DNA from 4 places in the Phyllobacterium sp. YR620 genome. Region 3 is predicted to be linked to each of the others. Evidence: riboswitches for the same ligand, from Rfam matches in the RefSeq annotation. Region 3 holds a riboswitch; each other region holds the start of a gene.
The links. Region 3 has a riboswitch for cobalamin ahead of BLR72_RS03890 (CbtB domain-containing protein). Riboswitches for the same ligand answer to the same signal wherever they lie in the genome.
Positions count from the first base shown of each region.

Region 1: another riboswitch for cobalamin. It lies ahead of bluB (5,6-dimethylbenzimidazole synthase); the one in region 3 lies ahead of BLR72_RS03890 (CbtB domain-containing protein).
Region 2: another riboswitch for cobalamin. It lies ahead of BLR72_RS15485 (ABC transporter ATP-binding protein); the one in region 3 lies ahead of BLR72_RS03890 (CbtB domain-containing protein).
Region 4: another riboswitch for cobalamin. It lies ahead of BLR72_RS00585 (aromatic ring-hydroxylating oxygenase subunit alpha); the one in region 3 lies ahead of BLR72_RS03890 (CbtB domain-containing protein).

Region 1 is NZ_FNJP01000001.1:664,182-669,234, reverse strand. Features, by position in the region: gene metF (methylenetetrahydrofolate reductase [NAD(P)H]) at 226-1,152, opposite strand; gene BLR72_RS03100 (ArsR/SmtB family transcription factor) at 1,152-2,159, opposite strand; gene BLR72_RS03095 (DUF2293 domain-containing protein) at 2,287-2,604, shown strand; gene bluB (5,6-dimethylbenzimidazole synthase) at 2,537-3,298, opposite strand; cobalamin riboswitch at 3,344-3,525, opposite strand; gene BLR72_RS22865 (hypothetical protein) at 3,690-4,052, shown strand; gene BLR72_RS03080 (MT-A70 family methyltransferase) at 4,398-5,042, shown strand; gene BLR72_RS03075 (BglII/BstYI family type II restriction endonuclease) at 5,012-5,053, opposite strand, start outside.
Region 2 is NZ_FNJP01000004.1:266,266-271,318, forward strand. Features, by position in the region: gene BLR72_RS15480 (ABC transporter substrate-binding protein) at 1-603, opposite strand, end outside; gene BLR72_RS15485 (ABC transporter ATP-binding protein) at 600-1,403, opposite strand; cobalamin riboswitch at 1,689-1,903, opposite strand; gene BLR72_RS15490 (transglutaminase family protein) at 2,058-5,053, shown strand, end outside.
Region 3 is NZ_FNJP01000001.1:838,624-843,676, reverse strand. Features, by position in the region: gene cobN (cobaltochelatase subunit CobN) at 1-800, opposite strand, end outside; gene cobW (cobalamin biosynthesis protein CobW) at 813-1,868, opposite strand; gene cobU (bifunctional adenosylcobinamide kinase/adenosylcobinamide-phosphate guanylyltransferase) at 1,873-2,397, opposite strand; gene BLR72_RS03895 (CbtA family protein) at 2,397-3,125, opposite strand; gene BLR72_RS03890 (CbtB domain-containing protein) at 3,253-3,429, opposite strand; cobalamin riboswitch at 3,478-3,712, opposite strand; gene BLR72_RS03885 (cobyric acid synthase) at 3,861-5,053, opposite strand, start outside.
Region 4 is NZ_FNJP01000001.1:125,556-130,608, reverse strand. Features, by position in the region: gene BLR72_RS00590 (FAD-binding oxidoreductase) at 1-339, opposite strand, end outside; gene BLR72_RS00585 (aromatic ring-hydroxylating oxygenase subunit alpha) at 340-1,581, opposite strand; cobalamin riboswitch at 1,698-1,897, opposite strand; gene BLR72_RS00580 (L-fuconate dehydratase) at 2,030-3,313, opposite strand; gene BLR72_RS00575 (fumarylacetoacetate hydrolase family protein) at 3,372-4,217, opposite strand; gene BLR72_RS00570 (SDR family oxidoreductase) at 4,233-4,967, opposite strand; gene BLR72_RS00565 (MaoC/PaaZ C-terminal domain-containing protein) at 5,001-5,053, opposite strand, start outside.

The DNA of each region.
Region 1 (5,053 bases), 170 kb from region 3:
TATGCTAAATCGGTTAACTGCAGGAGACAAACGATGGGACTAACTCGATCGATGAATGTCCTTATGATCTGTGCAGCGTTCGCATTTATCGGTGCAATGGTCGTAGGACTCATCCCCTGAGTAAATACAAGAGCGCTACGTAGATGGTCTCTGACCGTTAAGTAGGTGAAACATGGAGCGGCCCGATCATGGCAGTCGGGCCGTTTCCCATTTCAGAGCCCGGTCTTATGCCGCGGCCCCGGCCAAATTGGCCTCAACGACATTGCTGCCCGGCCGAATTCCGATGAGATGGCAGATGGCAAAAGCAAGGTCGGCCCGGTTCATCGTATAGAAGTGGAAATCCTGCGCACCCCTTTCGACGAGGTCGAGCACCTGTTCGGCAGCGACTGCCGAAGCGACGAGCTGGTGCGTCTGCGGGTCGTTCTCGAGACCCTCGAAGCGCTCGGCCAGCCAGTTGGGAATGTGCGTGCCCGCCTTCGAGCAGAAATTCGTCACCTGCGTGAAATTGTGGATCGGCAGGATGCCCGGAAGGATCGGAATATAGATACCGGCACGGCGAACCTTTTCGACATAGCGCTCGTAGAGATCGTTCTCGAAGAAGAACTGGGTGATCGCCCGTGTCGCGCCATTGTCGACCTTGCGCTTGAGCATGTCGATGTCGGTGGCGAAGTCCGGGCTTTCCGGATGCTTTTCCGGATAGGCCGAAACCGAGATATCGAAATCGGCAAAGGCTTTCAGCCCGGCAACGAGATCAGCGCCGTTCTCATAGCCGCCGGGTGTCGGCTTGTAGTGGGAACCGACGCCGCTTGCCGGATCGCCCCGCAGGGCAACGAAGCGCTTGACGCCCATGGCGGCAAACTCGCGCACCACCGTATCGACTTCCTCCTTCGTCGCATCGACGCAGGTAAGATGCGCAGCGGCATTGACGTCTGTTTCGGTCAGGATGCGGTTGATCGTGCGGGCGGTCCGCTCGCGCGTCGACCCGCCGGCACCGTAGGTCACCGAGACGAATTCGGGATTGAGCGGCGCAAGGCGCGTCACCGTCTCCCAAAGCCGTTCCTCCATGACTTCCGTCTTCGGCGGGAAGAACTCGAAGGACACACGGATATTGTGACCGATATCGGGGCGGCGCGATTGGCGAAAGAAACTCATCAGACACTCTCCGTGACGCGGGAGGTTAAATCGGGATCTGCAATCAGCAGGCGCGGGTCGCGTGCCAGCCACAGTTTGACGGTTAGTTTGTTCTTGTCTTTCGGTTCAAGTTCCGTGCTCTCTTCGAGCATCAAACCGGCTTCCGTAAGCCATTCGCGCATCTGCGCATCGCTGAAGCCGAGACGCATATGGGCATGGTTGTCGCGCAGGAACTCAAGTTCGTGCGGAGCAAAATCGACGATGAGCATGCGCCCGCCTGCCCGCAATGCACGTGCCGCTTCGCGGATTGCTTCGGCGGGGTTATCGAGGAAGTGCAGAACCTGGTGGACGGTAACAAGATCGAAGGATTCGCGATCCACCGGCAGGGAATAGACATCGCCATGGCGTACCTGCGCATTGGTAATCCCGTCGCGATCGAGATTGGAGCGAGCAACCGTCAGCATATCGCGGTTTATGTCGATGCCGACGCCGCGAATATAGAGTGGCGAAAAGAGTTCAAGCAGGCGGCCCGTCCCCGTGCCGACATCGAGCATCGCCTGAAACGGCTTGCGGCCGACGATCTTGAGGAGCGCTGCTTCCACCGCGCCATCCGGCGCATGCAACGACCGGATCATATCCCAGCTCGTTGCATTGGCGCTGAAATAGGCGGCTGCGCGTTCGCGCCGCTGCAACTTCACAGACGAAAGCCGCTCGAGGTCGCGTTCGAGCAAAGGATCGGAAAAATCGAGGCGGTCGAGCAGCGAACGGGCGATATCACCGACGATCAGCGAGTCGGCCAGGCGGAAATAAGCCCAGGAACCCTCTTGGTATCGATTGATGAGGCTGGCCTCGAACAGCAGCTTCAAATGCCGCGACACGCGCGGCTGCGACTGGCCAAGGATTGAGGTGAGATCGGAAACGGTAAGGTCGCCGCGTGACAGGAGCGCGAGGATGCGCAGGCGGCTCGGCTCAGCTGCCGCTTTCAGCGTATCGACCATCAGGTCCAGGTTAAGATCACGCTTGTCCATGCTTCCAATCCTCAAAAGACATAAAGATATGTTTATGTGACAAACGTCGCATAAGCAAGTTGTTTTTGCCGTTGACGACATTTTTTGCCGCGCCTGAAATAGGACGAGAATCGGCTAGGATAGTGGCATGAGCATCGGAACGAACCGCCAGCGCGCCATCAATAAGGCTTTGACACTTCTGCTACCGGCCGTACCCTATTCCGATTCCGAGCCGATCCGCGCCGCCGCGAATGCCCCGCACATGAAGACGCTGCCGCCGCCGATTGCGGTGTGGCTGGCGGCGGTAGCCCATGTCCGGCATCAGCATACGGATTACGACGTGCTTCGCGACGACGGTTACGACAAGGAGTCGGCGCGTTTCTTCGTTCTGGAAGCGATCAACCGGAAACTGACGGAGTGGCGGGCGACACGCCTGCTTGATCCGGATGAGGATGATCCGAGCTGAGCGTTCCTGGATCATCGCATCCACTCCAACGGTCCCGGAAAATGAGTTCATCCAGGGGCAGTCGCTTGCGCCAGCCGCGCTGCTCAAGCTCGGGCGCCTGGTAGAGCTCATCCACGTAACCGACGCAGAGATAGGCGACGATCTCGACATGCGCGGGAATGCCGAGAATTCGGCGCATGTCGGCATCGTGGTAAATACTGACCCAGCCGACACCGATGCCCTCGGCGCGCGCTGCAAGCCAGAGATTCTGCACTGCGCAGACGGTACTGTAGAGGTCCATCTGACGGTTATGGGTGCGGCCAAGGACGACGCGCCCGCCACGGGTGCGATCGCAGGTGATGCAGATGTTGAGCGGCGCCTTGAGAATGCCTTCGAGTTTCAGCGCAGCATAAAGCGCCTGGCGATCGTCAGTGAACATTGCCCTCGCTTCCTCATTGGCGCGGGTGAAGGCCTGGTGCACCTCCTGCTTGCGCTCGGGATCGCTGATCAGGATGAAATTCCAGGGCTGCATAAAGCCGACCGAAGGCGCATGGTGGGCCGCATCGAGCAGGCGCATGAGCACCTCGTCGGGTATGGGCTTGGGAAGAAACTGGTCGCGCACATCGCGGCGCGTATGGATGGCTTTGTAGACCGCCGCGCGTTCATCTTTGGAAAAACTGTCGGCGGCAGTCGGACCATGGCATTTATCGTGCATTGTTTGCTCCCAACAACGCTTGAAACTCTCGCCGCCGTCCACGCGGTTCGAGCTATGAGGTCCGGCCGGTCTTCTGACTGAGGTTCAACTGAGCCGCGCGCCTTCCGGAAGTTCCGTGGCAAATGCGCGTCCATCCCCCTTACAGCGTTGGGCACGTGCCGGATTTGCACCGGCTTCCCGATTCTCCCGCAACGCTTGCCGCAGGCACCGGACCTGCCTGATCATTCGCCACAATTCCCGGGCGCGCGCAAGCCTCAGGGGCGATAAATCCAATGTCGGGAATGCGCACATCCACCTTTTCGCCATTGCCGATCGTTCCAGGCTTTTCGACCCAGGCGACGATGCCGCGCATCCGCCGCGAGACCCGAACGAAATCGAGCGCAGTCGCGGTATGGTCGGCCGTTCCCGCATGTTCGCCGATCGAGCGCCCGGCAATCTTGCAGGGCGCGTTCTGACCGTCAACCTTCAACGTGACACCGTTCTCGAAAAATATCAGCGTCCGCGGCGGGAGCATCGAAAGCGACGGGATCCCGTCGATCAGCATGTTGCCGCCGATCCACTCGGCCCTGAGTTCGGCAAGCCCCATGCCCGCTGCAACTTGTACGAGTTCGTCCGGCGCAAGAATCGAGAGTTGCCGTTCGTTGCGCATTTCGGTGCCGCGCGGATACCAGGGCTCGCGACCGCCGGATTTCCGCGTCGGGCCAGCATGGAAATCACCGACAATTCCGTCGAAAGTGACGTTGAGTTCCGCTGACGGCGCCGTGACAAAATCGCCGGCGCGTGCCTCGAATAGGCCGCTCACACGCCCGCTGAGCTTGCGCGCGGGCAATATCTCGGGGCCGGTTGAAAAAAGGTCGTTCATAAACGCTCCTGAAAATATGCGCCGTGAAAGCCGCCGCATTTTATGAAAAACTGCGGGCAACACCAGCAAATATCCCTGATGAATCTGTCAAAAAGAGTCATGAGAATTCGGTGAACTATTGCGGCTCGGCAATACCTTGCGCCTATGGCATGCTACAACCCACTGGAAAGGCGAATCGTCTCCGATTGACAATCGTTATGTGTTCTGCTTTCGTTCTTTTCTCACCGGAGGTTTGTCGTGAACGCTGAAGTTATGGACGCAGCCATAGATTTGGCGAAACGAACCGCAGGAAAGCGTTATCACACCGTCCTTGCCGATCCGCCGTGGCGCTTCACCAATCGCACCGGAAAGGTCGCTCCGGAGCACAAGCGCCTGTCGCGCTACGGCACGATGACGACCGACGATATCTGCGCCCTGCCGATCGCCGACCTGACGGCGCAACCCGCGCATCTCTACCTGTGGGTGCCGAATGCGCTGCTGCCGGAAGGGCTGCGGGTGATGCAATCCTGGGGATTCGAGTACAAGTCGAACATCATCTGGCACAAGGTGCGCAAGGATGGCGGCTCTGACGGGCGCGGCGTCGGCTTCTATTTCCGCAACGTCACCGAAGTCTTGCTCTTCGGGGTTCGCGGCAAGAACGCCCGCACACTGGCGCCAGGCCGCAGCCAGGTGAACTATCTTTCGTCGCGCAAGCGCGAACACTCGCGCAAGCCCGACGAGCAGTACGATCTGATCGAAAGCTGCTCGAAGGGTCCCTATCTCGAACTTTTTGCGCGCGGGACGCGGCCAAACTGGACCTATTGGGGCAATCAGGCCGACGAAGACTACAAGCCGACCTGGAAGACCTACGCCTATAATTCGGCGGCGGAAGCCGCGGAGTGATCGAACGTCAC
Region 2 (5,053 bases), on a different contig from region 3:
ACCGGAGTCATAGAGGAAGACGCGGGTGTCGCCGTTCCCGCCGATCTTGCCCTTGATCGCGGCAAGCTCGGCCTTCCAGCCAGAGACCAGCTTGTCGGCCTCGGCTTCCCTGCCGAAAATCTTGCCGAGCTTTTCAATATCGCCATAGAGCAGGTCCATCGAGGCGGCGGGACGGTTCTTGTCGAGATGAACGCAGCTCTCGGTCAGGACGAGCGTCTTGATGCCGTAGGGGGCGAGCGTGTCCGGCGTAACGTCGCCGCCCGGCTTCATGCCGTAGTACCAGCCGGCAAAGAAGAAATCGGGATTGGCGGCGACGAGGTTCTCGATGGTCGGATATTTCGGCGCAAGCTCGGGGATCGATCCTTGCTGTTTCTTGAACGCCTCATCTAGCTTGTACCAGCCGGTGATGCCGGTCACGCCGACAATCGAGGGCTGGAGGCCGAGCGCAAAAGCCATCTCGCTCATGTTGATATCCTGGATGACGGCGCGATTCGGCGCTGCGTCGAAAGTCAGCGGCGTGCCGCAATTGTCGACAGTGACCGGAAAGGCATATGCCGGCGCGGATAGCAGCGTGAGCGCGAGCGCGATGAGGGCTTTTTTCATGGGAGTCTCCGTGACTTATCAGATTGAACGGGGCCGGGAACGTCGAACACCATGAGTTCGCGGTCCTGATGCGGGTGGCGCAGGCGCAGGACGTCGAGGTCGAACACCTGGCTGACAATGCGCGGGGTCAATGTCTCGTTGGGCGTGCCGGCGGCGACGATCTTGCCGGCATGCATGACGGCGACATGGCTGGCGAACGGCGCGACGAGCGGCAGGTCGTGCAGGACGGCGACGGTGGTGATGCCGAGCCCGGAAACGAGCGAAAGCAGGGCGCTGCGTGCCTTCGGATCGAGGTGATTGGTCGGCTCGTCGAGAAACAGGATCGCCGGTTGCTGGGCGAGAGCGCGCGCCAGCTGCAGCCTCTGCCGCTCGCCGCCGGACAGCGAACCAACCGTCCGCGCCGCAAACGACGCGACGCCGGCACGGTCCATGGCTTCCCCAACGATCTCGCGATCCGTCCCGGCGCTGTAGCGCCCGCCATGCGGGATACGGCCAAGCGCCACGTAGTCGATGGCGCGCAACTGGCGGTCCGGCGTATCCGTCTGGCCGACGAGGGCGAAGCGGCGTGCCCGATCCAGCGGGGTCAAGCGGTTAATATTCTCGCCTTCAATGTGAATGGCCCCGCTTGTCGGCGCCGCAAGCCCCGCCAGCATCCGCAGCAGCGTGGATTTGCCGGCGCCGTTCGGACCGATAATGGCGAGCCGCGATCCGCGTGAAATTTGCAGCGATGCAGCCTCAACCAGGCACTTGCCGCCGATTCGATAGCTGACCGTGTCAGCGGTGAGAAGGATGGAATTCATGGCTGGCGTTTTCCGGCAATCGAAAATTTTCGCACCCAGGAAACTTCGATCAACTGATGTAATGTTATATCGTATGATAGCAAACGCGAAGCAATGTCAACCGGCAGGATCCAGCCAGGGTGCGGGCACAGGCGATGATGATGATGAGGGTCGATGTGCATACCTGTCCTTCATGAGGACAGGAACAGGGAACGTGGATATTCCAATCACGGGACGCCTCAGCAGTTGCTCAAGGTCATCCGTAAACGGCAACATCGCATCGCTCCCGGCACACCCCGTCCGGTTTCGAATCATTTGCTTGATGGCAGGTCTCCTGGCTCGCGGGTCTCAGCTTTGCCCGGCCTTCCCGGTCGTTCGATCAGTGGCATCGTCAGGCAACGCTCGCCGCTTACAGTTGCGGGGGCAGCCACGGTCTCGGTCCCTGTTGGGTACGCCTCACCGTGTTCCCTTTTCACCTCCGGTGTTGTCATCCCGGAGAAACCATCGGCGCGGATGCTATGCGGGGATTTCTCCGCTGGCAAGCACGTTTATACGGCAAAATTCTCAAGTGCTAAAATAATTGGCAATGGGACATTTTAAGACGTGCCCTATGAAAGAGAGTAGTTTAGGTTTCAGTTTGTTTCGCGCGATGCGCGGCTAGTTATTTGAGGCGATATGGCAATTCACGCTGCGGTCTACCATCTGACGCACTATAAATATGACCGTCCGATCATGCTCGGACCTCAGGTCATTCGCCTGCAGCCTGCGCCGCATTCGCGTACGAAGGTTCTCAGCCACTCCCTGAAAGTCAGTCCTTCCAATCACTTCGTCAACCTGCAGCAGGATCCCTACGGAAATTTTCTTGCCCGCTTTGTGTTTCCCGAGCCTGTCACCGAACTGAAGATCGAGGTCGACCTCGTCGCGGACATGACGGTCTACAATCCCTTCGATTTCTTCGTCGAGCCGATCGCGGAGACGTGGCCCTTCGCCTATCCTGAGGATATCCGGGACGACCTCTCGATCTATCTGAAGCCGGAGCCAACGGGTCCGCTGCTGAGCGCGTTTCTTGCAACGATCGACCGCAACCCGACCAATACGGTGAATTTCGTCGTCGACCTCAATGCGCGTATCCAGCGTGAGGTAGGCTATGTCATCCGCATGGAAACCGGCGTTCAGGAGCCCGATACGACGCTCGGCGTCGCGACCGGTTCCTGCCGCGATTCCAGCTGGCTGCTCGTACAGGTCCTGCGCCATCTCGGCATCGCGGCCCGGTTCGTCTCCGGCTATCTGATCCAGTTGAAACCCGATCTCGTCGCCCTTGATGGCCCGGCGGGGACGAACAAGGATTTCACCGACCTTCACGCGTGGTGCGAGGTTTATCTGCCGGGCGCGGGCTGGATCGGACTTGATCCGACCTCGGGCCTTCTGACCGGCGAAAGCCATGTTCCGCTCGCCGCAACGCCGCACTACAGGAATGCCGCCCCGATTTCCGGCATGGCCGAACCCGCCAATGTCGAGTTCAATTTCGACATGCATGTGACACGCGTCTCCGAACACCCGCGCATAACCAAACCGTTCTCGGACGAATCCTGGGCAGCGCTCGATGCCTTGGGCGACAAGGTCGATGCGATGCTGCAGCAGCGCGACGTGCGGCTGACCATGGGCGGTGAGCCCACCTTCGTGTCGATCGACGATTTCGAATCCGGCGAATGGAACACCGATGCGGTCGGCCCGACCAAGCGCGAAAAGGCCGACATGCTGATCCGCCGACTGCGCGATCGCTTTGCGCCCGGCGGCTTCCTGCATTATGGGCAGGGCAAATGGTATCCGGGCGAAAGCCTGCCGCGCTGGACGTTCTCGCTCTACTGGCGCAAGGACGGCAAGCCGATCTGGGTCGATCCGAACCTCATCGCTGCCGAAAACAGCAAGGGCGAGATCAAGCCGGCGGACGCGGAAAAGCTCTTGACCGGCATGGCGAATGTTCTGGGCGTCGAAACGGAGATGGTCGCGCCGGCCTATGAGGATCCGGCCGAGTGGCTGGTCAAGGAAGGCAACCTGCCGGCCAATGTCGATCCCTCCAATTCGAAACTCAAAGACCCGGAAGAGCGCAGCCGCATGTCCCGCGTCTTCGAACGTGGCCTGACTGAACCGACGGGTTATGTGCTTCCGGTACAGCGCTGGAACAGCCAGGCTGTTGCCGGCCCGCGCTGGCGCAGCGAAAAGTGGACGACGCGCCGCGGCAGGCTCTTTCTGGTGCCGGGGGATTCGCCGGTCGGATACCGGCTGCCGCTCGGAGCGCTGCCGCATGTCCCGCCTTCGGAATATCCCTATATCGTGCCCGTGGACCCCTCCGTGGAACGCGGACCGCTTGCCGACTCGATTGCTCAGGCAGATCCGGCCGGCCGGGACACGCCGCAGGCTGTCGCGTCATTCACAGCCGCCGAAGGGGGCCAGCAGGAGCGGGTCGAACAGGAACTCGGCGATATCGGCGGTGCCGTGCGCACCGCGATCTCGGTTGAGCCGCGCGAGGGCCGCCTCAGCGTATTCATGCCGCCGGTTGAAGCGCTGGAGGACTATCTCGAACTTGTCGGCGCCGCCGAGGCTGCCGCGGCGAAGCTCGGACTGCCGGTTCATATCGAGGGCTACAGTCCGCCGCAGGACCCGCGCATCAACGTCATTCGCGTAGCGCCGGACCCAGGTGTCATCGAGGTCAACGTCCATCCTGCCGCCAACTGGCGCGAGTGCGTCGAAACGACGACGGCGATCTATGAGGAAGCGCGCCAGTCGCGCCTCGGCGCCGACAAATTCATGGTCGACGGCAGGCACACCGGCACGGGCGGCGGCAATCATGTCGTTGTCGGCGGCGAAACGCCAAATGACAGCCCGTTCCTGCGGCGGCCGGATCTCTTGAAGAGCCTTGTCCTTCACTGGCAGCGGCATCCATCCTTGTCCTACCTGTTTTCCGGCCTCTTTATCGGTCCGACAAGCCAGGCCCCGCGCATCGACGAGGCGCGCCATGACAGTCTCTACGAGCTCGAAATCGCCATGGCGCAGGTGCCGATGCCGGGTCGAGGTGCACCGCCTCTGCCCTGGCTGGTCGACCGGCTTTTCCGCAACCTTTTGATCGACGTCACTGGAAACACCCACCGGGCGGAAATCTGTATAGACAAGCTGTTCTCGCCTGACGGACCAACGGGACGGCTTGGCCTCGTCGAGTTCCGCGGCTTTGAAATGCCGCCCAATGCCCGCATGAGCCTCGCACAGCAATTGCTGGTTCGGGCGCTGATCGCACGCTTCTGGAACAAGCCCATCGAGGGCGGGTTCGTCCGCTGGGGCACGTCCCTCCACGATCGCTTCATGCTGCCCGCCTTTGTCTGGGCCGATTTTCTCGATGTTCTCGCCGATCTGCGCGAGAACGGCTTCGAGTTCCGGCCGGAATGGTTCGAGGCACAGCTCGAATTCCGCTTTCCGTTCTGCGGCGAGATCGAACGCGAGGGCGTCAAGTTGGAACTGCGCCAAGCACTGGAACCGTGGCATGTCATGGGCGAGCAGGGCGCAATCGGCGGGACGGTGCGCTTCGTCGACAGTTCGGTCGAGCGATTGCAAGTGAAGATGGAGAACTTCAATCCTGCGCGCCACAGCGTTGCCTGCAACGGGCGCGAAGTCCCGCT
Region 3 (5,053 bases):
AATCCCGTGGCGTTGAGGACGACGATGGGTGCCGCCTCGCCGAATATGCTTTCAAGCGTCGCTATGGAAACCGGGTCTTTCAGGCTCGATACAAACACCGGCAAGGGATTGAGACCCTTGAGCCTCAAGGCATCGACCAGCGCCTCGACCGGCTGGGTCTGTCCGCTCTGCACCAGTGCGCGGTAAAAGCAGATGGCAACGATCGATGCATCCGCCTGCCAATGCGACCGCAACAGGTCGAGCGATGGCGCGGGCTCGCCGGGCCACCACAGGCCTGCCTTCAGCAGTGGCGCCGCCTCCTGCGGTTTCTCGGCTCCCTCGACAATCGCGCCGCAATAGTCGAGAAAACGGCTCGCGTTCTGCGCGCCGCCCTCGAGCAGATAGTGCCAGAGTGCGTCGCGATCCTGACGCGGCACCGTCGAAAAGCGATCAAGGCCGGGATCGGGTTTGTCGTCGCCCGGAAGAACCGCCAGTTGCACCTTGTGATTGATCGCGCAGGCGTGGAGCGCTTCAAGGCCATAAGGCCAGTAGCTCTCGCCGCCGATGATGCGCACGACAATCAGTTTGGCGTGACGCGCGGTGCGTTCGACATAGGCATCGACCGACATCGGATGCGCCAGCGCCATCATGTTGGCGAGGCGCAAGGAGAGCCCTTCGCCATTGTGGCGCTGGGCCGAGGCAAGGCTGGCCAGTTCGGTGTCGGCCGCTGAAAGAAAAAGCACATCTCCCGGCGTCTGGCCGAGATCGATTGCCTCGGTGCCTTCGGCTATCGTGCCTTTCTGGGCAAGCAGGAGATGCATCAGTCTTCCTTATCAGGCGGCAGCCGCCGCGTTCATCGCCGATTCGATGGCGACCGCGTCGATATCGTGAAGGCCGATGACGACGAGCCGTGTCTGCCGCTCCTCGCCCGGATGCCAGCTGCGATCGAAATAATGCTCGATGCGCGAGCCTACCGCCTGGACAACGAGGCGCATCGGCTTGCCCGGAACATCGACGAAGCCCTTGAGGCGCAGAACGTCGTGATCGGCGATCACGCCTTTCAGCTTCTCGACAAAAGTCTTCGGCTCGGAAACCGGCCCGAGGCCAACGACGAAGCTCTCGAATTCGTCATGGCTGTGTTCCTCGCCGGCTTCATGCTCCATCTCGTGATGCGACTTGCGGTTGGCAATATCCTGCTCGGTACCGACGCCAAGGCCAAGCAGCAGTTGGTTGCTGATCCTGCCGAAGCTAGCGGGGATCATGTTGAGGGCACGTACCGAACGGCTTTGTACGTCGCCCTTCACCCCGTCGAGTTCATCGCCGCTGATGAGGTCGGTCTTGTTGAGAATGATGAGATCCGCTGCACGGATCTGGTCCTCGAAGAGTTCTTCGAGCGGGCTCTCATGGTCGAGCGATTCGTCCTGCGACCGCTGCGCGTCGACCTTGTCGTGATCGTCGGCAAAGCGACCTTCCGAAACTGCGGCGGCATCGATCACGGTCACGACGCCGTCAACTGTTACCTGCGTCTTGATTTCCGGCCAGTTGAATGCCGCCACCAGCGGTTGCGGGAGCGCAAGGCCCGAAGTTTCGATGACGATATGATCAGGACGATCGGGACGATCGAGCAGTTTCGTCATGGTCGGGATGAAATCATCAGCCACGGTGCAGCAGATGCAGCCATTGTTGAGTTCGATCACATCCTCGTCGCGACAAGCCTCGATACCGCAGCCCTTGAGCAACCCGCCATCGACGCCGAGATCGCCGAATTCATTGATGATCAGCGCAATGCGCTTGCCATCGGCATTCTCGAGCAGATTGCGGATCATCGTCGTCTTGCCCGAACCAAGGAAGCCGGTGATGACCGTTGCCGGAATCTTCTGACCCTGCATGTTGTTATCCCTTCATTTTGAGCGGCAGACCGGCTGCCACGAAATAGACTGTTGCCGCGGCGCCAGCCACAGCTTGATGGAGATGACCGGCATGATCGCGAAAGTCGCGTGCCATGCGGTTCTCCGGAACGATGCCGAGGCCAACCTCGTTGGAGACGCAAACGACCGCACCTTTGAGATGCGGCAGAGCTGCGGCAAACCTTGCCGTTTCCGCCATGACATCACGCTCGGCCATCATGAGGTTGGTGACCCAAAGTGTCAGGCAATCGACAAGAACCGCTGTGCCCACGGCCGCATGCACTTCCAACGCGGAAACCAAATCGAGCGGTTCTTCGACCGTCGTCCACAAGACGCCGCGCCGCACCTTGTGCTGGTCGATGCGAGCGGACATTTCACCGTCCCACGCCCTGCCCGTCGCAAGATAGATCGCCTCCTTGCCGGATGACTCGATCAGTCCCTCGGCAAAGGAGGATTTGCCGGAGCGCGCGCCGCCGAGCACAAAGGTGACCCCGCGCTCCAGCACGGCCATCAGGCCTCAAGCTCCGAGGCCGCGTAGCTCTGGATAGCAAAGCCGAGCGCAGTACCGAGCACCACCCAGAAGAAGAGATTGGTCGCGAGCGTCGATACCGCGAACTCGGATGCCAATGTCGGCGGCACGGCGGAAGTAAGATCGTCCGCTTCCGGAGCGCCATAGATATGCGGCGCAACAATCAGCACGAGGCCGAGTACCCTCGCCCAGATTTCCTCACGCAGAACGATGAAGTAGACGCCGCCCGCAGTCAGCAGCACCGTGATGAGCCACCAGGCTTGACGTGTGGCGAGATCGGCGGCGGGCATGGCCGGCAGTTCCGGGGCAAGACTGAACGATGGCGCGAGGTTGAAGATGAAGAACCCGGCCAGGCCCCAATAAATGCCGTTCTGCACGGTGATCTTGCGTCCAAGAAACAAGGCGGCCGCGCCAGTGATCAGGGCGAAACCCGCTCCGGCGACAAGATTGATCAGCAAGGTATTACCCAAGCGGCCGAATGGCAGCGCAGGGCTTGCCTCCTTTTCGTGAGTGTGCGGCGCCACGGCAGGTGCAGTCTCGCCGACGGCGGCAGGCGCTGCGGCTTGCTCGTGCTCGTGGCCACCTGCGGCGTTCTCATATTCTTCCGCGTGCAGGATAAGTGGCACGCTGCGCACGTACATGGCTGGCGTCAATAGAATACCAGCAAACAGACCGGCCACGATCGTAGCCAGAAGATATTTAACCAACATCGATATCTCTCCGAATTCCCATATCAAGACACCGGGCTGTCGAAACGACACCCGGACCAGATAAACCCTCAGTTTTCAATGCTTAAGCGGTGGCGGCCGAATCATTACATCCAGCCGGGCTCCAACCTCAGTGGCAGGGGAATCCGTAGGAATGGCGGGTATCGTGCGCCGTATCGTGCAGCGTTTCGGAATGGGAAAGACCCACGCCATAAACGATGAACACGCCGAGCAGCATTGAAACCACCGCCGTCGTCAGACGCGATGCGAGCGGGAGAGATATCGTAGTCGAAGTACGTGCAGCCATAACAACCTCCGTGCAGGGCCAGAAGGGACATTCCCCTTCGGTCTTGGGCACCATTGCCCTATGACTGGCAGGTCTCCTGGCTCGCGGGTCGCAGGATCAATGCCGCCTTCCCGGTTTCCCAGTGGCTGCCCTCGGCTTGCGCCTCAGGCCTTGGCATGAATCCTCGCCGCTCTACAGTCGCGGGGTCGGCTGCGGTAGGGCCGCCCTGATGGGTACGGCCGTCGCATTCCCTTTTGATCCCATGGCCTTTGGCCGAACGGGAACCAATCATGGGTTGAACGTTATTCACCAAGCACCGAGAATGTCAAACGAAACCGCGCGACGTTTTTCGCTTTACTATGGTCAAGGGACAACTTCGAGATCGGTGTTCCTGTATTCGTCATCCGTCGCCAGGATGGGCACCCGATAATATTTTGCACAGGTCTACATACTCAACGTGCGATCAACGCATGGACATCGAGGACTTCAGCCAGTTGGTCGGCTATCGAATCGAGCGCGGCATCGACGCCCGCCCTGTAGTCGAAGGCATTTGCATTGATTCCCAGCGAACGCAGCAAGGCGGAGCGATAGGCATCGGTGCCGAACAGCCCGTGCATATAGGTCCCGAAGACCTTACCGTCGGCAGAAATCGCGCCATCCTCGACGCCGTTGATCATCGCCGTCGGGCGGCCGCAATCCGGGCCGGTCGTCTTGCCGAGATGGATTTCATAGCCGCTCAGCGGCACGCCGTATTGCAGCGAATGAGCCGCAACATTGCGAACGGTCTTTTCCGGCTCCATCACCGTTTCGATATCGAGATGGCCGAGACCCTCGATTTCCGTCGCTGCACCTTCGATGCCCTCAGGGTCGCGCACCGTGCGTCCGAGCATTTGATAGCCACCGCATATGCCCATGATCGAGCCGCCGCGACGCCGGTGAAGGTCAAGGTCCTTGTCCCAGCCGTTTTCCCGGAAGCGTAGAAGATCGCCGATCGTCGATTTCGACCCGGGGATGATGACGAGACCGGCATCGACGGGCAGTTGCTCCCCGCTTCGGACAAACACGACATCGACATCAGCCTCGGCCATCAGCGGATCGAGGTCGTCGAAATTGGCAATGCGGTCAAGCACTGGCACCGCGACTTTCAGCGCGCGGCCGTTCCCCTTTACCAATCGCTCCAGCACGACGGAATCTTCTGCGGGAAGCCGGGTAGCATCCCTCAGCCATGGCACGACGCCAAATGAAGGCCAACCGGTGAACCGGGTGATTGCTTCCAACCCCTCGTCGAAGAGCGAGACGTCGCCGCGAAACTTGTTGATGATATAGCCGATGATCGCGGCGCGATCCTCCGGCGGGAGGATCGCATGGGTGCCGACAATCGATGCGATGACGCCGCCGCGGTCGATATCGCCGACGAGAACGACCGGCACATTGGCGCGGGTTGCAAAGCCCATATTGGCGATATCGCCTGCCCGCAGATTGATTTCGGCAGGCGACCCCGCGCCCTCGACGAGGACGAGATCGGCACCATCGCAAATGATGTCAAAAGACTGCATCACGGCATCGAGCAGTTGCCCCTTGAGCTTCTGGTAGTCCCTGCCCTTCGCCTGGCCCCAGACCTTGCCTTGCACGATGATCTGGCTGC
Region 4 (5,053 bases), 710 kb from region 3:
GGCTTTGAGACGCACGCCCGGCATGAGATGATCGAGCATCCAGCGCGTGCCGATGCTACCTTCCTGCGCCTTGACCGTCACGGCGACGGTGAAGGGCCGGGAGGGGCTTGATGACAATGTAAAGGTGCGCAAAACCGCTTCCGGTTGCACGGGCAGCTCGAAGGTCATGAACTGGCCAGGCTCATAACGAAACCAGTTATGATTATCCGAACGGAAGGTGAAGGTCTTCACATTGGGCGCTTCCTCGACGACCGAAAGACATTCGAGAAGATGCAGCCGGTCGTTCCACGGCTGCATCTGGTCGAGGTGCGGATAATTCTGGGAAACGCCAATGTTCATTCAAGCAACCCTGCTGAGTTTCGTATCGCCGGAAAGCCGCGCTTCCATGGCATTGCTGTACCATTCGAGGAATTGAAGGACGCCGCCTTCATGCTCGACCGAATAGGGACCAGGTTCATAGGCCGGCGAGCGAATGCCGAACGCGTTTTCTTCGACGATGCGACGGTCCTGATCGTTGGTTTCCAGCCAGACATGCGTCAGCTCTTCGAGATTATAATCGACGCCCTCAACCGCATCCTTGTGAACCAGCCACTTGGTCGTGACTTGCGTCTCGTTCGGACCGAGTGGCAGGACACGGAAAGAGATCGCATGGTCGCCAAGGATATGATTCCACGTCGTTGGATAATGGTAGAGCAGGAGCGAACCTATGCTCCTGGCGTTGACGTCGTCGCTGAGCTGACGGCCGACGGCGCGCTTGCCCGATAGAGTATAGCTCTCGGCATTGTTGATGAGCGGAACACGGGTCGCCCGATACTGCCCATCTTCAGCGATGCGGAATACGCTTGGCAAACCGGCAGCCTCGCACTTGTCCCAGTGCGATACCATTTCCGGATCTTCCTTCGAATCCTGAATTCCGGTGGCGCTCGGCGCCTCCGGGAAGGTCTTGCAAAGCTCAGGATGGTTGCCGGCACAATGGTAGCACTCGCGGTTATTCTCCCAGACGAGTTTCCAGTTGCCTTTTTCGACGATCGAACTCTGGAAGGCGACCTTGGTTTCCGTCAGCCGGTGTGGCGCAAGGTACGGCTCGAGCAGGGTTCGTGTCGGGGTGAAATCGGGCGCGATCTGCGCAAGGCAGATGAAGATGTAGCCACCGACGCTCTCGCAATGCACCGTTTTCAGACTGAACTGGCTCGCGTCGAAATCGTCACCCATCTGGCGGGCAAAAAGTAGACGTCCGTCGAGCTCATACGTCCACTGGTGATAGGGGCAGACGAGTTTTGCCGAGCTCCCCTTCTCACCCGCGCAAATGCGCGAGCCACGATGACGGCAGGAATTGTGGAAGGCGCGAATCTGTCCCTGGCGGTCGCGCACGATGACGACGGGGTAGTCGCCGACCTGCAAGGTGAAATAATTGCCGGGTTTGGCGACTTCGCAATCATGGCCGATGAACAGCCAGTCGCGATAATAGATCGTCTCCATGTCGAGACGGTAATAGTCTGGGTCTGAGTAGAAAGCCTGTTCCAGTCCGTAGCCCGGTTTCCGGTTTCTGAGATTCCGGAGAAGTTCATTGCGAATGTCCATGTCGCGTCCTCGCCTTAAGCCTGCAAAGAACTGACTGGTGGTGACGGAGAAGAACGTCCGTACAGCCAACGTTTGTCGACCGCACAAAGCCATGCTCCTTGATCGCCCACCGCGATCAGTCGGTTTTCCCTCAAGGCTGGTTTCCGGGCTCTGGAGTTGCCTTTTCAGACTTCACGGCGCCTTCCCGGGGTGCACTCCCAGTGGCTGTTTTGCCGCGTTTTACTCCACTACCGTTGCGGGGGCAGCGCCGGGTTTTAACCGGCTTCCCAATTCTCCGCCTTCCCTAGAAAGCGGCACCTCAAGTGGTCACGATAAAAGCATCGGGCTTTGGAAAAGGATAGGTGCGGAAACGACATCGCATTTACGAACGGCGACACGCAGCATTTCGGTCAAATGGTGCGCCGCACCCTTGAACCCGGGCGCTGTCGATTTGTGGCGCCTTCGCCGATCATACCATTGGGCGATGCAGATATTGCCTGATCGATTCCGGCTTCATCTCGATCGAGAATCCCGGCATCGAAGGCGGCATATAGGCGGCATTGCGAATATCGCAGGGATCGACGAAATGCTCGTGCAGATGATCGACATATTCGATGACCCGCCCTTCCTTGATGCCCGATACTGCGATGTAGTCGATCATCGACAAATGCTGCACATATTCGCAGAGGCCAACCCCACCCGCATGCGGCCAGACCGGCAGATTGTATTTCGCCGCGATCAGCAGCACCGCCAGCACCTCGTTGAGCCCGCCCATGCGGCAGGAATCGATCTGGACCACATCGATCGCACCTTCAGCGATGAACTGCTTGAACATGATCCGGTTCTGGCACATCTCGCCGGTCGCCACCTTGACCGGCTTGATCGCCTGGCGAATCTTGCGATGCCCGGCGACATCATCCGGGCTCGTCGGTTCCTCGATGAAGAACGGCTTGACGAAGGTAAGCTTCTTCACCCAGTCGATAGCCTCGTTGACCTCCCAGACCTGGTTGGCATCGATCATCAGGATACGGTCTGGCCCGATCACCTCGCGGGCGATCGTCAGCCGGCGGATGTCATCCTCGAGATCGCGCCCGACCTTCATCTTGACGTGGTTGAAGCCGGCATCGACAGCCTCCTGGCAAAGTCGGCGCAGCTTTTCGTCGGAATAGCCTAGCCAACCGGCGGAGGTCGTATAGCAAGGATAGCCTTCGGCCTTGAGGGCAGCGATGCGTTCGGCCTTGCCGGCATCGGCTTTCCGCAGAATGTTGAGTGCCTCGTCGCGGGTCAGAACATCGGTCAGGTAGCGGAAATCGACAATGTTGACGATTTCCTCCGGCGTCATCTCGCCGACCAGCTGCCAGACTGGTTTGCCGGCTTCCTTGGCCAGCAAGTCCCAGACGGCGTTGACGACGGCGCCGGTGGCAAGATGCATGGCGCCCTTGTCCGGCCCGATCCACCGCAATTGGCTGTCGCCGGTGATGAAATGCCAAAAGCGTCCCGGATTTTCCTTCACCCAGTCGAGTTCAAGTCCGATGACGAGATGCTTCATCGCTTCGATGGCGAGGCAGCAAATCTCGTTGCCACGCCCGATGGTGAATGTGAGGCCGTGCCCGGCAAGACCATCCTTGTCCGTATCAAGAACGACATAGGCCGCCGAATAATCCGGATCCGAGTTCATCGCGTCGGAACCGTCAAGCCCCTGCGACGTAGGGAAACGGATGTCGAAAACCCGAAGATCGGTGATGCGGGTCATGTCTTGCTCCTGAAATTGCCCAGTAATCTCGTTTTCAATTTTGGTTTGTCGCAAATGATCAGGTGTCGGCGCGCGCCACCTGCTTCTGGTTGCCAAGGCCTTCAATTCCAAGCTCGATGACGTCGCCCGCCTTGAGATAGCGCGGCGGCTTCATGCCCATCCCGACACCGGGCGGCGTACCAGTCGAGATGATGTCGCCGGGCTGCAGGCTCATGAACTGGCTCAGATAGGAGACGAGGAAGGCAACGCCGTAAACCATGGTCTTTGTCGAGCCGTTCTGCATCGTCTCGCCATTGACGGTGAGCCACATCTTGAGGTTTTGCGGGTCGGCGATCTCGTCCTTCGTCACCAGCCACGGGCCGGTCGGCCCGAACGTGTCGCAGCTCTTGCCCTTGGTCCATTGCCCAGCACGCTCGATCTGGAACGCGCGCTCGCTGACGTCATGGACGGTGCAATAGCCGGCGACGTAGTCGAGCGCGTCGGCTTCGCTGACATATTTTGCGGTACGGCCGATGACGACGCCGAGTTCCACTTCCCAGTCGGTCTTTTCCGAACCGCGCGGTATGAGCAGGTCGTCATTCGGCCCAACAATGGCGGAGGTCGCCTTCATGAAGATGACGGGTTCCAGTGGCACGGCCATCCCGGATTCTGCAGCATGGTCGGCATAGTTGAGGCCGATGCAGATGAACTTTCCGGTACCGGCAACGCAGGGACCAAGACGCGGGGTGCCCTCGACGAGCGGAAGGCCATCCATATCGAGATCGGCCAGCTTTGCCAGCGCTGCTGGATCGAGTACGGCGCCCGAAAGGTCGCTGACTTTCCCCGAGAGATCGCGAATCTGGCCCTTAGTGTCGAGTATGCCGGGCTTTTCCTGTCCGGGGGCGCCATAGCGTAGAAATTTCATCGTTTATTCCTTTGGTTAGACCGTCCAGCCGCCATCGATATTGTAGGCTTGACCGGTCGTGTAGGTCGCGCCGGCGAGATAGACGGCAAGATCGGCAATCTCTTCCGGCAAGCCGAGGCGTCCCATGGGCTGGCGCGCGATGAATGCAGCACGCGTCGTCTCATAGTCGCCCCCGGCGCGCATGCGCTGCTCGAGCGATGGGCTTTCGACCGTGCCCGGGCATATCGCGTTGCAGCGAATACCTTGCGTGATGTAGTCGGCGGCCACCGCCTTGGTCAGACCGAGCACCGCAGCCTTGGTCACGCCGTAGGCGAAGCGGTTCGGCACGCCTTTCACGCTGCTTGCAACGGAAGACATGTTGACGATCGCGCCATCCTTTCGCTCGATCATTCCGGGCAGCACCGCCCTGATCGTACGGATCATCGCGCGAACGTTGAGGTCGAGGGCAAAGTCGAGATCGGCATCCGGCATTTCGAGGATCGAGCCGCCGTGCACGAAACCGGCGCAATTGAACAAGATGTCGATCGCCCCGATCTCGCCGATCACCCTGTTGACCTCGTCGGTTTTCAGCACATCGAGCTTGCGCGGATGGATAACGGATTCCTTGGGCAAGGCATCGAGGAGTTGCTCGTTGATATCCGTCGCATGGACGATCGCGCCTTCGCGGGCGAATGCGAGCACGGATGCCCGCCCGATGCCCTGCCCTGCCGCCGTGATGAGAACGCGCTTGCCCGCGAGCTTGCCTGTCATTTCAAACCTCCATTTCGACACATATCGTGCCTGTCATGCACCCGATGCCCTGCGCTCGGCAATCAGGATGTGATCTGCGGCGAGAA